One region of the Micromonospora sp. CNZ297 genome, then DNA from elsewhere that is predicted to be linked to it. Evidence: riboswitches for the same ligand, from Rfam matches in the RefSeq annotation. Region 1 holds a riboswitch; the other holds the start of a gene.
What was found. Region 1 has a riboswitch for cobalamin ahead of FB454_RS33455 (CbtB domain-containing protein). Riboswitches for the same ligand answer to the same signal wherever they lie in the genome.

Region 1 (7,391 bases):
CGACGAGACCGTGCGCACCCGGGTTTCATGCTGCTCGCCGAACTCGCCCTTGGCCCTGGTCCAGTCACAGACAGGGCAGAGCATGGACGAACTCGTCCATGAGGTCACGTTGCTGATGGCCGAAGTGGTGGGCAGCGTCGGACACCAGCCCGGGCTGGACCTCGCCCACGCCGAGCCCGGCGGTCCGGCGGATGGACAGCAGGCGATACTGGGGCGGTGGAAGGACAGGCTCGCCGAACCGGGCGGCTCATGGTGGCGGGCACGACGTCGGACGCGGGCAAGAGCCGGGTGACGACCGCGTTGTGCCGGGCGTTCGCACGGCGCGGTGTTCGGGTCGCTCCGTTCAAGGCACGGAACATGGCGAACAATTCGATGGCGTGTGCGGGTGGGGCGGAGATCGGCCATGCTCAGTGGGTGCAGGCGCTGGCGGCGGGCGCAGAGCCGGCCCGGCAGGCCCGGCTGGATCTGCTCGCCGACCTGGCGGAGAAACACCTGGAGGTCGACGCGCTGCTGAACCTAGCCGAGCGGGGCGCTCCCGCGGCGCCGGTGATTGGACCCTACGCGTGAGGATTCTCGTGCTCGGTGGGACGGGCGAGGCCCGCGCGCTGGCGGCCTCGCTCGTCGACGACGGTGCCGTGGTCGTGACCTCACTGGCGGGGCGGGTCGCGCGTCCCCGGCTGCCGGTGGGGCAGGTCCGCGTCGGTGGCTTCGGCGGGATCGCAGGACTGGCCGCGTACCTGGCGGAGACCCGGGTGCGTGCCGTGGTCGACGCGACGCACCCGTTCGCGGAGAAGATCAGCGCCAACGCGGCGGCGGCGTGCCCGGCCGCCGGGGTTCCCCTGCTCCGTTTGGAACGGCCCGGCTGGGCCGCTCGCCCCGAGGCGTCGGCCTGGTACTGGGCCGGTGACCACAGTGAAGCTGCCCGGGTGGCGGCCGGTCTGGGCGACCGGCCGTTCCTCACCGTCGGACGGCAGTCGCTGGCGCACTTCGTCGAACCGTTGCGCCGGCACGCGTGCCTGGTTCGCGTGGTGGACGAGCCCGACATCGTTCTGCCGGTGTCGTGGAAGCTGCTGCGCAGCCGCGGTCCCTACACCCTCGCGCACGAGCGGGAGGTGATGGCGGGCACGGACGTTCTAGTTACCAAGGACTCCGGCGGTGACCACACGGTCGCGAAGCTGGAGGTCGCCGCCGAGCGGGCGATGCCGGTCGTGATCGTGCGCCGCGCCGGGCCGCCGGCCGGAGTGCCGCTGGTCCGTGACGTGGACGCCGCCCTGGCGTGGGTGCGGGCGTTGCCCGCACCCTGACGCGAGGTTCAGCCGGGAAGGTTCAGAGCGTGGCCGCCAGCTCCTGGCGGCGCAGCCGCTCGGCGGCACGGTCCGCGTCGCGTCCGACCAGACCGGTCAGCACTGCACCCAGGACCGCCCAAGTCGCGGCCAGGGTCGTGATCGACGAGATGCGGAAGTACCAGAGTGTGTCGGCCGGGAAACCGCCGACCTCGTTGACCGTCGGCAGCAGAGCCCCGGCGACCACGACGACCACGAGATAGGCGCCGGTACCGGCCAGCACCGCCGAGTATGCGCCCAGCTGGGGCAGCAGACGCCGGGCCAGGACCACGGCGCCGATCGCGGCGGCCAGGCTCAGTGCCCAGAACCCGAAGTACAGCGCGGTCCGCTCGTTGATCGTGTCACCGGAGCCGACCGCCGGTGGTGTGGCGGGGTACTTGAGGAACGGCACGAGGGCGGTGGCGACGAAACCGACGGCGGCGACCACCGCGGTGCTGGCCCGTGCGGACAGGGAGCCCAGACGCCCGGCGGCGAAGGCGGCAGCGAGCGCGGTCGCTCCACCGAGGACGATGCCCACCAGGATGGTGCCCAGTGCCAGGCCCCCGGTGGACTGGGTGCCACGCGAGACCTCGGCCTCCTCCTCATCGTGGCTGTGAGACTGCTCGGCGGTGGCATTGTCGTGCGGGTGCTCGGCGGCACCGGCTTCCTCCAGGGCGATGGCTGCATCGACCTGGGGTTCGGCGACGACGTAGGAGACGAGGAAGGCCGCGAAACCGGCGATGAGCCCGGCCAGCAGCCCGTGAACGAGAAAAGTGCGAGGGGTCATCAAGGGTCCGTTCGAGAGCCGGCCGCGGGCATCACGAAACGCCCGCAGCGCCGGTGACGAGGAAAGACGAAAACTCCGGCCGGGCCGGGCGAACTGCCGCGTGGCGTGGTGTCAGTGGCAGGGGAAGCCCAGCACGTGCCGTGCGTCGTGCGTCAGCTCGTGGATGAAGGTGCCCTCGAAGACGGAGAAAGCTCCCTGCTCGGCGCCCACGAAATACAGGACGACGGCGGTGACCAGCGCGAAGAACAGCGCCCAGGGGGCGAGCGCGCGAACGGGGATGGTGGGAAGAACGGCCGGAATGGCCGTGGTCGCCTGAGGCATGACACTCCTTGGGATGCTGCGTCCCGTCGATGGGTGGTCGACCTGGCTGGAGGGTCTGGCTTCGCCGCGAGCGGCGTCACAGTAGCGCGACTGCGCCGGATTCACACCGGCTTCCTTCAGCAGGGTGGCACGACCATATCAGGTATCGGAGCAACGCGACGCTGTCGCGACTGCCTGCACGGCGGCCGGTCCGAGGGCGACGACGTGGCCGATCACCGTTACGGCGGGCGCGCCGATGCCGGCCTCGGCGGTGTCGGCGACGACGTCGGCGAGGGTACTGCGCAGCACCCGCTGGCCGGCCGAGGCGGCGTCCGCGACGACGGCGCAGGGTGTGTTCCGGTCGAGACCAGCGGCGACGAGCGCGTCGGCGATGGCCGCGAGGTTGCGCATGCCCATCAGCACCACGAGGGTGGTGCCGGTGCGGGCGAGGGCGGCGTAGTCGATCGACGAGTCGGGATGGCCGGGCGGTACGTGGCCGGAGATGACGGTGAAGCCTTGCACGAGTCCGCGGTGGGTGACCGGGATGCCGGCCAGCTCCGGGGCCGCGATGCTGGAGGTCACGCCGGGTATCACGGTGGTGGGGACGCCGGCTTCGGCGCACGCGGTGACTTCCTCGAAGCCGCGGCCGAAGACGTACGAGTCGCCGCCCTTGAACCGCACAACGTGCCGTCCGGCGCGGGCGTGCTCGACGAGCAGCGCGTTGATCTGTTCCTGGCTCGTGCTCCGCCCGTACGGGATCTTGGTGACGTCGATGATCTCGGCGTCCGGGCGCGCCCACTTCAGGGCCTCCCACGGGGCGAGCCGGTCGGTGAGGATCACGTCGGCCTGCTTGACGGCCGCGCGTCCGGCGACGGTGACCAGCCCCGGATCGCCCGGGCCGGCGCCGACCAGCGTGACGTGTCCGGCCGTTCGGACCGCTGCCGCCGACCCGGCCTCCGAGGGTGCGACGGTACGCAGCACGACGTCGAACCGGCTCTCGTCGACCGGGGTGGTGACCCAGGTCAGGCGCCCGCGGAGGGCGAGGTCCTCCAGCGCGGCGCACACGGCCGGCGCGGCGACGGTGACCAGGGCCCGCTTGTGCAGCAGCGCACTGACCGTGACGGCGGCGGGTGCGCTCCCGTCGAGGACGAGCACGCTACGGCCGGTAAGGTTCAGCTGCATGTGACGGTGATTCCTAACGTGCTGAGGAGACAGCCGTCCGGTGTACGGCCTCGGTGAACGACTGGGCCAGATGCGGGTGCCCAGCCCAATGCACGTGCAGATAGGACGCGCTGAGGCTGGGGGAGGCGAATCCGGCATTGCGGCCCTCGATGCGCCAGGCGGGGTGCTCGCCGTGACCGGGTGTGACGGTAGTGCGGTGGAATTCGTGGCCGGTGGCAGCGGTTCCCCGCTCGCCGAGCAGCTGGTCCGAGCCGAGTCCGGCACGGTGGTACGCGAGGGTGAGGCGCGGCGTCATGACTGCTTCGGCGTCGAGCGCCCCGACCATGGGATGGCCGTCGACGGAGCGGCACAGATACAGCAGGCCGGCGCACTCGGCGACGGTGGGGACGCCGTCGAGGACGGCCTGGCGCAGTTCGTGGCGCAGCGTCGTGTTGGCGCTCAGCGTGGACGCGTGTACCTCGGGGAACCCCCCACCGAGGTACAACCCGCGTGTCCCGGCGGGAAGCCGCTGGTCGCGGGCCGGGTCGAACGGAACGACGGTGCAGCCCGCCGCCTGCAGCAGCTCGGTCGTCTCGGCGTACCGGAAGGTGAAGGCACGCCCGGCCGCGACCGCAACCACCGGTGATCCGGCGCCCAGCCGCCGGACGTGCGCGGCGGGATCCCATGGCTGGGCGTCCAGATCGGGTGCGGTGCGTGCCACCTGCAGCACCGCATCGAGGTCCACGTGGCGGGCGATCTGCTCGGCCAGCACGTCCAGGGCGGCGGCGGCCTCCTCACGTTCGGCTGCCGGCACGAGCCCGAGGTGGCGCGACGGGGCGCTGACACCCTGGTCGCGGTGCAGGATCCCGAGCACCGGTACGCCGGTGGATTCCACCGCCCGGGCCGCCTCGGCGGCGTGGCGGGCGGACCCGGCTTTGTTGAGCACGACACCCGCGACGGTGACGCCGGCCTCGAACGTGCCCATTCCGTGCACGACGGCCCCTACGCTGCGCGAGGTGTGCGAGACGTCCACGACCAGCAGGATCGGGGTGGCGGTCAGGGCCGCGAGGTGCGCGGTAGAGGCGAAACCGTCGCCGCCGATGCGGCCGTCGAACAGGCCCATGACCCCTTCGACGATGGCGATGTCCGCGTCGCGTGCGCCGTGCAGCAGCAGCGGGATCACGAGTGAGGGGTCGGTCAGGTGCGGGTCGAGGTTGCGGCCGGGGCGTCCGGTGGCCAGCGCGTGGTAGCCGGGGTCGATGTAGTCGGGCCCCACCTTGTGCCCCGACACGGTGTGCCCGCGCGCGGCCAGCGCGGCCATGAGCCCGGTCGCGACCGTGGTCTTGCCGTGGCCGGAGGCCGGCGCCGCGACGATCAGCCGCGGAAGGCTCACCATTCGATGCCTCGTTGGCCCTTCTGGCCGACGTCCATCGGGTGCTTGACGTGCTGCATCTCGGTCACCAGATCGGCTGCCTCGATCAGCCGGTGGTCGGCCCGGCGCCCGGTGACGATCACGTGCTGACGGCCGGGACGGTGGACCAGTGTCTCCACGACGTCGCCGACGTCGACCCAGCCCCACTGCATCGGATAGGTGAACTCGTCCAGGATGTAGAGCTGGTGCCGTTCCGCCTGGATACGGCGCTTCACCTCCGCCCAGCCCTCGGCGGCGTCCGCGGCGTGGTCCGCCTCGGTGCCGCTCTTACGGCTCCAGGACCATCCGGAGCCCATTTTGTGCCACTCGACTGGCCCGCCTTCGCCGGTCTGCTCGTGCAGCAGCCCGAGCCTCTCCAGGACGGTCTGCTCCCCGATGCGCCACTTGGCCGACTTCACGAACTGGAACACCCCGATGTCCCAGCCCTGGTTCCAAGCGCGCATCGCCATACCGAAGGCGGCGGTCGACTTGCCCTTGCCGTTTCCGGTGTGGACCATCAGCAGCGGCCGGTTGCGCCGCTGGCGGGTGGTGCTGCCGTCGTCCGGGACGGTGAGCGGCTTACCCTGCGGCATCAGGCCACCCCCGCCCGCGGAGCGGTCGCCGTGCGAACGACCCCGGTGAGCCCGTCGGCGGTCACTTCACCGAGCGGCACGTGCTCGGCCCTCAGATGAGTGGCAAGCCGGGCGGCGAGGCCGAGCCGGAATCGTCCGGTCTCGCAGTCCACGACGACGACCTGGACACCGCTGGTGGCGAGCGCGGCGGCGGCGCGGTGGGCACGACCCAGCGGGTCCGGGCCGGAGGTGGCGCGGCCGTCGGTCACCACGACGAGCAGGGGCCGGCGGGACGGGTCGCGCAGCGCCTCCCGGCGCAGCACCTCCCCACTGCGTTCCAGGCCCTCCGCGAGCGGGGTCCGGCCACCGGCCGGTAGGTCGGCCAGGCGGCGGGAGGCGACGTCGACCGAGCCGGTCGGTGGCAGGACGACCTCGGCGGTGTGCCGGCGGAACGTCACCAGTGCGACCTTGTCCCGGCGGCGGTAGGCGTCCAGCAGCAGCGACAGCACAGCGGTCTTGACCTGCTCCATGCGGCGGCGGGCCGCCATCGAACCGGACGCGTCCACGCACAGCAGCACGAGGTTCGACTCGCGCCCGACGGTCTCGGCCCGGCGCAGGTCGCCGGGCACGAGCGCGAGGCCGCGACCGCCGGTCAAGCCACCCCGGGAATGCTGATGCGGCGCCGCCGCGGTGATGGTGCCCGGCAGGTGCAGCCGGCCGTCGCCGGACGTGCGCCGCCGCTGCCCGGCGACACGGCCCTGCGGTGTTCGTGCCCGGGACCGCCGGCCGGCCTGACCGTCGCCGGTTCCTTTCACGACCAGCAAGCGGGCACGTGCGGGCTCGCCTGCGGATGCCATCGATGTGGCGGCCTGCCGTTCGGGCTCCGGTACGGGCGGGCTCTCGCCGGGAGAGCCGGGCACGTCCCCGGCCGATCCGTCGTGCCCGGTGTCGTCGGGCAGACCGCCGCCGGGACCGTCGGGTCCGGGGTCGGGGTCGTTGTGGCCGAGTAGGTCGTCCAGGCGGTCCTGGTCCAGGCCGGGCTCGTCGAAGGGGTTGCGGCGGCGGCGGTGCGGCAGCGCGAGACGGGCGGCGATGCGGATGTCCTCGAGTGTCACTCGCGTACGTCCCCGCCAGGCCGCGTGCGCCGCGGCGGCGCGAGCGGTGACGAGGTCCGCACGCAGGCCGTCCACGTCGAACGCGGCGCACAGCTCGGCGATCCTGGTCAGCGTCTCGTCGTCGAGCACGACACCGGCCAGCGAGCGCCGGGCGGCGGCCAGCCGGGTGCGCAGGGCTTCCTGCTCGCCGGCCCAGCGTGTGGCGAAGCCCTCCGGGTCGGCGTCGAATGCGAGCCGGCGGCGGACCGCCTGCACCCGCAGGACGGGGTCACGCGGGGCGGCGACCTCGACCGTCAGGCCGAACCGGTCGAGCAGCTGCGGGCGCAGTTCGCCCTCCTCCGGGTTCATCGTGCCGATCAACACGAACCGGGAGGCATGCTCGACCGAGACACCGTCGCGTTCGACGCTGACCCGGCCGGTCGCCGCGGCGTCGAGCAGCAGGTCGACCAGGTGGTCCGGCAGCAGGTTGACCTCGTCGACGTACAGCAGGCCACGATGGGCCCGGGCCAGCAGGCCAGGCTCGAACGCGACGACGCCGTCTCGCAGCGCGGCATCGAGCTTCAGCGATCCGGTCACCCGGTCGTCGCCGGCTCCGACGGGTAGTTCGACGAGGCGTACCGGCCGTTCGACGACGGGCGTGGGCACGTCGAACGGCCCGTCGGGGCAGACCGCCGAGGGATCGTCCGGGTCGATGGAGAACCGGTCGCCCGCATAGACCCGTAC
Region 2 (7,391 bases), on a different contig from region 1:
CCTGAGAGTCCCGTCGCGCAGGCGCTGCGCAGCCCGCTGATGCTGAGCCTGTTCCGGGACACGGTGACCACCGACGACGATGCCGCGGAGCTGCTCGACAGCTACCACAGCCGGGAGGCGGTGGAGGACGCCCTGCTCGACCGGGTGCTTCCCGCGGCGTACGCCGTCCAGCCCGGCGTGCCGGAGCCGCGCTACACGGCTGCGCAGGCGGCGCGCTGGCTCGGTCACCTCGCCCACCTGATGAACCGGGCGGGCAGCCGCGATCTGGTGTGGTGGCACCTGGCGTCGTTCACCTCCTGGGACCTGTACGCGGTCACGACGGTGCTCGTCACCGGTCTCGGCGCCGGACTGAGCGCGGGGTTGCTCGCCGGGCCGGCGTTCGGCGTCCTGGCCGGGCTGGCGTTCGGGCTGGTGCTCACGTTCACCGCCAAGCTGTCCCGGGACGTGCTGATCGGCCGGCGTCCGCTGCGGCTCCGCCGGATCAGATGGAGCCGGGTCGTCAGCCGTCAGCGGATGGAGAGCGTGCTCGGCGCCGGGCTCACCGGTGCGTTGTTCCTGGGCTTCTTCGGGCTCCTCGTCGCCGCGTGCGCCGATGTCACAGGCATCGGGTCCGGGCGGGCCTTCCCGGTCTTCCTCGCCTTCACCGCGACCGGTTTTCTCGGTTGCCTCTCCCTGGGCCTGTACCTGGCGATGGCCGGCTCGGCGGACGAGGACGACCCGGTGTCGTCGCGGCTGTCCTGGCGGCGGGACCTGTGGTCCGCGGTGGGCGGCGGCCTCTGGCTCGGGTCCGTGCTCGGTGTCCTGGGTGGCCTGGTGGGGCGGCTCGCCGGGTCGGCGGAAGGTGGCATCGCCTGTGGCATCGTCGGCGGCTTCCTGCTCGGCGTGACGTCCTCGCAGACCTGGCGCGCCCTGCTCGTCATGGTCGAGCTGCGCCGTACCGGGGTGGCGCCGCTGCGGCTGCTCCGGTTCCTCGACGACGCGCACCGCCGGTCGGTGCTGCGCACGGTGGGGCCGGTCTACCAGTTCCGGCACGCCCGTCTGCAGGACCGCCTGGCGACCACCGCCGGTGCTACGGTGGACCGGAGTGATCCAGTGGCGATCAGGCAGGCAGGGAGACCAGACATGGCGGGTGACGACGACATCTCCGGGTGAGACCGGACATGTGACCGACCGCAGGCGAGCGCCGTGGTCGTTCCGTCGTACCCCGAGACCGTGTCCCCCGCCGGGCGGCTGAGGTCCGCCCGCCCTCATCTTCGAGGTCGTCTTCCTGATGTCCGATTCCTTCGTCGTCTGCTCGAACCTGACCTTCTCCTGGCCGGACGACACCCCGGTCTTCCAGAACCTCTCCTTCACCCTCGGCGGCGGCCGGACCGGACTGGTCGCGCCGAACGGCGCCGGCAAGAGCACGCTGCTCAAGCTGATCGCCGGCGAGTACCGCCCGGCCGCCGGGTCGGTGACCGTCGACGGCGTGCTGGGCTACCTCCCGCAGAGCCTGCCGCTGGCCGCCGACCTCACCGTGGCCGAGGTCCTGGAGATCGCACCGCTGATCGCGGCGCTGCACGCCATCGAGGCCGGCGACGCCGACGAGAGGCACTTCACCACCATCGGCGCCGACTGGGACATCGAGGAACGCACGCGCGCGCAACTCGACCGGCTCGGCCTCGGCGGCCTCGCCTTCGACAGGCACCTGGGCACGCTCAGCGGTGGGCAGGTGGTCTCCCTCGGCCTGGCGGCGCAACTGCTCAAGCAGCCCGACGTGCTGCTGCTGGACGAGCCGACGAACAACCTCGACCTGGGCGCCCGGCACCGGCTCTACGACGTGCTGGAACAGTGGCACGGCTGTCTGCTGCTGGTCAGTCACGACCGGGCTCTGCTGGACCGGATGGACCGCATCGCCGAACTCGACCGCGGTGAGATGCGCTTCCACGGCGGCGACTTCACCTCGTACGAGGCGGCCGTGCGGGCCGCGCAGGAGGTGGCGGAGAAGAACGTCCGCAGCGCCGAACAGGACCTCAAGCGGGAGAAGCGGGAGTTGCAGGAGGCCCGCGAACGGGCGGCCCGGCGAGCCGGCAACGCCGCCCGGAACCTGAAGAACGCGGGTCTGGCGAGGATCGTCGCCGGCGGCTTGAAGCGGGACGCGCAGGTGGCAGCGGGCAAGGCGAACGAGATGCACTCCGGGCGGGTCGACGACGCCCGGGCACGGCTCGACGAGGCCGAGCGGGCGCTGCGCAACGAGAAGACGATCACGGTGGAGCTGCCCGCCACCACCGTCCCGGCCGGACGCACACTGCTGACCGCCGAACGGGTCCGGGTCCGGCACGGTGAGCGGTCGCTGTTCGCCGCCGACGGTGTCGACCTGACGATCCGCGGTCCGGAGCGGATCGCCCTGCTCGGCGACAACGGCGCGGGCAAGTCGACGCTGCTGCGCCTGATCGACGGCGATCTGGAGCCGGAGAGCGGCCGGATCACCCGCGCGGACGGCCGGATCGCGTACCTGTCGCAGCGGCTGGACCTGCTGGACCTGGACCGTACCGTGGCGGAGAACCTGGCCGCGTTCGCGCCGCAGGCCCCTGATGCGCAGCGGATGAACCTGCTCGCCCGCTTCCTGTTCCGCGGCCCGCGCGCGCATCTTCCGGTCGGGGTGCTCTCCGGCGGGGAGCGGCTGCGCGCCACGCTCGCGTGCGTGCTGGGCGCCGAACCGGCCCCGCAGCTCCTGCTGCTCGACGAGCCGACGAACAACCTCGACCTGGTCAGCGTCGGGCAGTTGGAGAGCGCGCTGCACGCCTACCGGGGCGCGCTGCTGGTGGTCAGCCACGACGAGCGGTTCCTCGCCGCGATCGACGTCGGCCGCTGGCTGCGCCTGGCGGACGGACGCCTGGTGGAGACCGGTCCCCCGGACGCCGGCTGACCGGCCCGGTCAGACCGCCGGCAGGCGGACCACGAACCGGCACCCGCCGGTCACGTTGTGCGCGTGCACCCGCCCGCCGTGCGCCTCGACCAGTCCGCGCACGATCGCCAGACCCAGCCCGCCGCCGGCCGGTGCCGCCTCGTCGGCGCCGGCCGGTGCGGGAGTACGGGCCCGGGTGCCCCGGAACGCCACGTCGAACACCCGGGGCAGGTCCGCCTCCGGAATGCCGCCGCAGGTGTCGGAGACGGCGAGCCACGCGTCGGCGTCGTCCCGCCCGGCGTCGATGCGGACAGTGCCGTCCGGTGGCGTGTACCGCACCGAGTTGACCAGCAGGTTCGTCACGACGCGGGCGAGTTCGGCCTCGGCGGCCCGGACGGTCGGCCAGCCGGTCTCCGGGGCGAGCACCCGGACCCGCCGGTCGGCGGCCAGCGGCGCGGTGGCGGCGATCGCGTCGGAGACCACGTCGCCGAGCGGCACCGGGGACAGCGCGGGCCGCAACGCTCCGGCGGTGATCCGGGACAGCTCGAACAGATCGTCGACCAGGCGCGTCATCCGGTCCGTCTCGACCCGGATCCGGCGGTGGTACTCGGCCACCGCCGCCGGCTCGTCGACCACCCGGTCCTCCAGCGCCTCCGCCATCGCCCGCAGCCCGGCCAGCGGCGTACGCAGGTCGTGGGAGACCCACGCGACCAGCTCGCGGCGGCCCGCCTCCAGCTGCCGTTCCCGCTGCCGGGCCTGGTCGGCCCAGACCGCCGCCTGGGCGAGGCGGCGGGCGAACGCCACCCCGACGGCCAGGCTGAGCGCCGCGGACGCGGCGACCGTGACGAGGACGACCTGGAGGTCGTGCGCGGACAGGAACATGGCCTGGGCAACGGCCGTGACGCCGGCCGTCACCGAGGCGATGGTGACCGCGAGCAGCACCGCGATGTGCGCGAGGATCGACCGGTGGCGCACCAGCCGCAGCGCGCCGACGCCGAGCGCGCCGACCGCAGCGCCTGCGAGCAGGGCGTAGAGCCCGATGACCATCAGCTCGTTCACCGGGACGCCTCCGACGGCTCGTACCGGTAACCGACGCCCCACACGGTGACGATGCGGCGCGGCTGCGCCGGGTGGTCCTCGATCTTCTCCCGCAGCCGCCGGACGTGGACGGTGACTGTGGACTGGTCGCCGAACCGCCAGCCCCACACGCGGTCCAGCAGCTCGGCCCGCGACCAGGCGCGTCCCGGGTTCGCGAGCAGGAACGCGAGCAGGTCGAACTCCCGTACGGTCAGCGACAGCGGCTGCCCGCCGCGCTCGGCGACGCGCCGGTCGGTGTCCGCGGTGAGGTCGCCGTCGCGCAGCACCCCTGTCGGTCCCCGGTCCTGCGGGGCCGCGCGCCGCAGCACCGACCGGATGCGCAGCACGAGTTCACGGGGCGAGAACGGCTTGGTCACGTAGTCGTCCGCGCCGACCTCCAGCCCGGCGACCCGGTCGGCCTCGTCCCCAAGCGCGGTGAGCATGACGACGGGCAGGCCGGGCAGCCGGCGACGCAGCCGCCGGCACACCTCGATGCCGTCGAGACCCGGCATCATCAGGTCGAGGACCACCAGGTCGGGTGGCTCCTCCTCGGCCGCGGCGAGCGCGTCCGGCCCGTCGAAGGACAACCGGACCCGGCAGCCGTCCTGTTCGAGGTAGCGCCGGACGACGTCGCTCACCGTCCGGTCGTCGTCGACGACGAGCACGTAGCGCCCCATGGGCCAGACGCTACCCATCGGCGTCCCGGTGCGGCGGCCCGCGGTCGACCCGTAAGCGGACGGAAAGATCTTTCCGCCGGCTACGCGCCTACCGTCGGAGCATGGGCAGAAGACGTGTGGTGTCGTCGGTGCTGGCCGTCGTGGCCGTCACCGGCCTCGGGGTGAGCCTGTACCTGTTCCAGCCGTGGCGGCTGGTGACCGACCGCGAGGTACGCGAGACGCTGCCCACTGTGGCGGAGCCCTCACCGGCTCCGGCCGGCACGACCGGCTCGTCGCCGACCGGCGCGGCGCCCGCCGACGTGGTGCTCGCCGCCGGTGACTTCGTCACCCACGAGCACGACACGTCCGGCCGGGCGCAGCTCGTCCGTCTCGCCGACGGCCGCCGTCAGCTGCTCCTGCGCGGACTGGACACCTCCGACGGACCCGACCTGCGGGTGTGGCTGACCGACCGGAAGGTGCTCCCCGGCCGGGCCGGCTGGCAGGTGTTCGACGACGGCCGCTGGGTCGAGCTGGGCCGGCTCAAGGGCAACATCGGCGACCAGGCGTACGACATCCCGGCGTCGGTGGACCTGGACGGTCTGCGCAGCGTGTCGATCTGGTGCAAGCGGGTCGCGGTGTCGTTCGGCGCGGCGCCGCTTGCCGCTGTGACGGGATCGGCGCCGGCCTGACGCCTGTGCCGCCGGCCTCGGACGCTGGTCTACGCTGCGGGAAGCGCTGGTTCACCCGGTCGGCGACGGCCGGGTGTCGTAAGAGGGAACCCGGTGGGAATCCGGGACTGCCCCGCAGCGGTGAGTGGGAACGACAGCCGTCAACAGCACTGGGCCACGGCCTGGGAAGCGACGGCCAGTAGGCGACCTCGTGTCACGCCCGCGAGTCCGAAGACCTGCCCGCGTCGCGCGTACCACCGGTGCGCGCCGCCGTCGACCTCGCGGGTGGGTCGGGCGGGTGACACGTCGTGCGCAGGGCCGTCGGCGTGTCCTCGACGTGCACACCCCGGCCGGTCGGCGGTCCGCTTCTGCGAGGACGGAACCGCACAGTGCCCGACACCATCACGCTCACCGGCCGACCACCGTCGGCCTCGCACCTGACCCTGTCGCAGATCATGGACCAGCACCACACCAACCTGATGGGCACGGTCCACGGCGGGCGGATCCTCAACCTGATCGACTCGGTCGCCGGTGTGGTCGCCGCCCGCCACTCCGACGGCCCGGCCGTCACCGCCGCCATCGACGAGACCGCCTTCCTGCGGGCGGTACGCGTGGGGGACGTGGTCCACGTGGACGCCCGGATCACCTGGGCCGGCCGCAGCTCGATGGAGGTGGCGGTGAAGGTCAGCGCGGACCGGTGGGACCGCGCGGTGCCGCCGGTGGACGTGGCGACCGCGCACCTGGTGATGGTGGCGGTGGACGACGACGGGCAGCCCCGGCCGGTGCCGCCGCTGCACGCCGAGACCGACGGCGACCGGCGGCGCTACCGGGAGGCGCAGATCCGGCGCGAACACCGGCTGGCGCTGCGCCGGGCGCTGCTCGACGGCGCCGGGGAGGGCTGAACGGTGCTCGGACTGTCGGCGGCCACGCTCGCGGGTTACCTGGCCGCCATCGTGGTGCTCATGCTCACCCCGGGGCCGGACATGATGTTCGTGCTCGCCAACGCCACCCGGTACGGCCCACGGGCGGGCGCGGTGGCCGCGCTCGGGGTCGCCGCCGGGGAGGCGGTGCACGTCGCCGCCGTGGTGGCCGGGCTCGCCACGCTGATCGCCGCGTCCCCGGTGCTGTTCACCGCGATCCGGTGGGCCGGTGCGGCGTACCTGATCGTGCTGGGCCTGCGGGCGCTGCGCGGCACGGGCCGGCTCGGCGCACCGGCGGACCGGCCGGACGGCGGCGCCGGGCGGGCGTTCCGGCGCGGCCTGCTGACGAACCTGCTCAACCCGAAGATGATCCTGTTCAGTGTGGCGTTCCTGCCGCAGTTCGTCCGGCCCGAGGCGGGCCCGGTGGCGGCGCAGCTGGTGCTGCTCGGCGTGCTGTTCGTCGCGGTGCAACTCGCCGTGGACCTGGCGCTCGGGGTGGGCGCCGGGCGGTTCGCCAGGCGGTGGGGCGACAGCCGCTGGTCACGGCGCGTCGACCGGCTCTGCGCTGTCGCCTTCGTCGCGCTCGGCGTCCGGCTGGCCGCCGGCTGAGACGCACCGGGGCGCGGTGCGGGCGTCGGCTGGTCGGCGGTCGGCAATGCCCCGGCCGGTTGATCGACTCCATCACGCCGAGGTGGCGGCATCAGAAGTGCTCCGACCCCGCCACCTCGGCGAACTGGCGATGATCATGAGGCCGGTCCCGGTTCGGCTCCGCCGGCGTCCCGGACGCGGGCGGCCGCTCGCGGTCCAGGTGCAGGCGCAGCAGCACCCAGCCCAGCGACACGGCGCCGATGAACACGTACGCGGGCTGGGTGCCGAACGTGTCCCAGCAGGTGTGCAGTGTGACGGCGGCGGCGAAGGTGAGCAGGAACGCCGCCAGCTTCCGGCCGCCGGGCGCGGCGGCGAACGTGAACAGCGCGGCGGCGGTCAGCCCGGTCCAGGCCAGGTGCGCGGCGGGCGCGGTGAGACCGCGTACCAGCAGCGTCCGCTCGACCGCGCCGAGGTTGCCCTCCGACCCGACGAACGCGGCGAACGCGTAGCCCATGGTCTCCAGCGCGGCGAACCCGGCGCCGGAGGCCACGCCGATCACCAGGCCCTGCGCCGGGGACGGGTGCCGCCGCCACAG

Region 2: another riboswitch for cobalamin. It lies ahead of FB454_RS23005 (acyl-CoA thioesterase); the one in region 1 lies ahead of FB454_RS33455 (CbtB domain-containing protein).

Annotation. Positions count from the first base shown of each region.
Region 1 covers NZ_VISU01000042.1:4,741-12,131, forward strand. The annotation lists gene FB454_RS35645 (hypothetical protein) at 1-292, shown strand, start outside; partial or broken gene FB454_RS35650 (nucleotide-binding protein) at 250-444, shown strand; gene FB454_RS33445 (cobalt-precorrin-6A reductase) at 564-1,304, shown strand; gene FB454_RS33450 (CbtA family protein) at 1,327-2,109, opposite strand; gene FB454_RS33455 (CbtB domain-containing protein) at 2,221-2,430, opposite strand; adenosylcobalamin (AdoCbl) riboswitch at 2,429-2,569, opposite strand; gene cobA (uroporphyrinogen-III C-methyltransferase) at 2,569-3,591, opposite strand; gene FB454_RS33465 (cobyrinic acid a,c-diamide synthase CobB) at 3,605-4,966, opposite strand; gene cobO (cob(I)yrinic acid a,c-diamide adenosyltransferase) at 4,960-5,574, opposite strand; gene FB454_RS33475 (magnesium chelatase subunit D family protein) at 5,574-7,391, opposite strand, start outside.
Region 2 covers NZ_VISU01000014.1:110,780-118,170, forward strand. The annotation lists gene FB454_RS22980 (hypothetical protein) at 1-1,152, shown strand, start outside; gene FB454_RS22985 (ABC-F family ATP-binding cassette domain-containing protein) at 1,271-2,908, shown strand; gene FB454_RS22990 (sensor histidine kinase) at 2,918-3,934, opposite strand; gene FB454_RS22995 (response regulator transcription factor) at 3,943-4,641, opposite strand; gene FB454_RS23000 (DM13 domain-containing protein) at 4,743-5,309, shown strand; cobalamin riboswitch at 5,340-5,546, shown strand; gene FB454_RS23005 (acyl-CoA thioesterase) at 5,678-6,190, shown strand; gene FB454_RS23010 (LysE family translocator) at 6,194-6,817, shown strand; gene FB454_RS23015 (PrsW family glutamic-type intramembrane protease) at 6,909-7,391, opposite strand, start outside.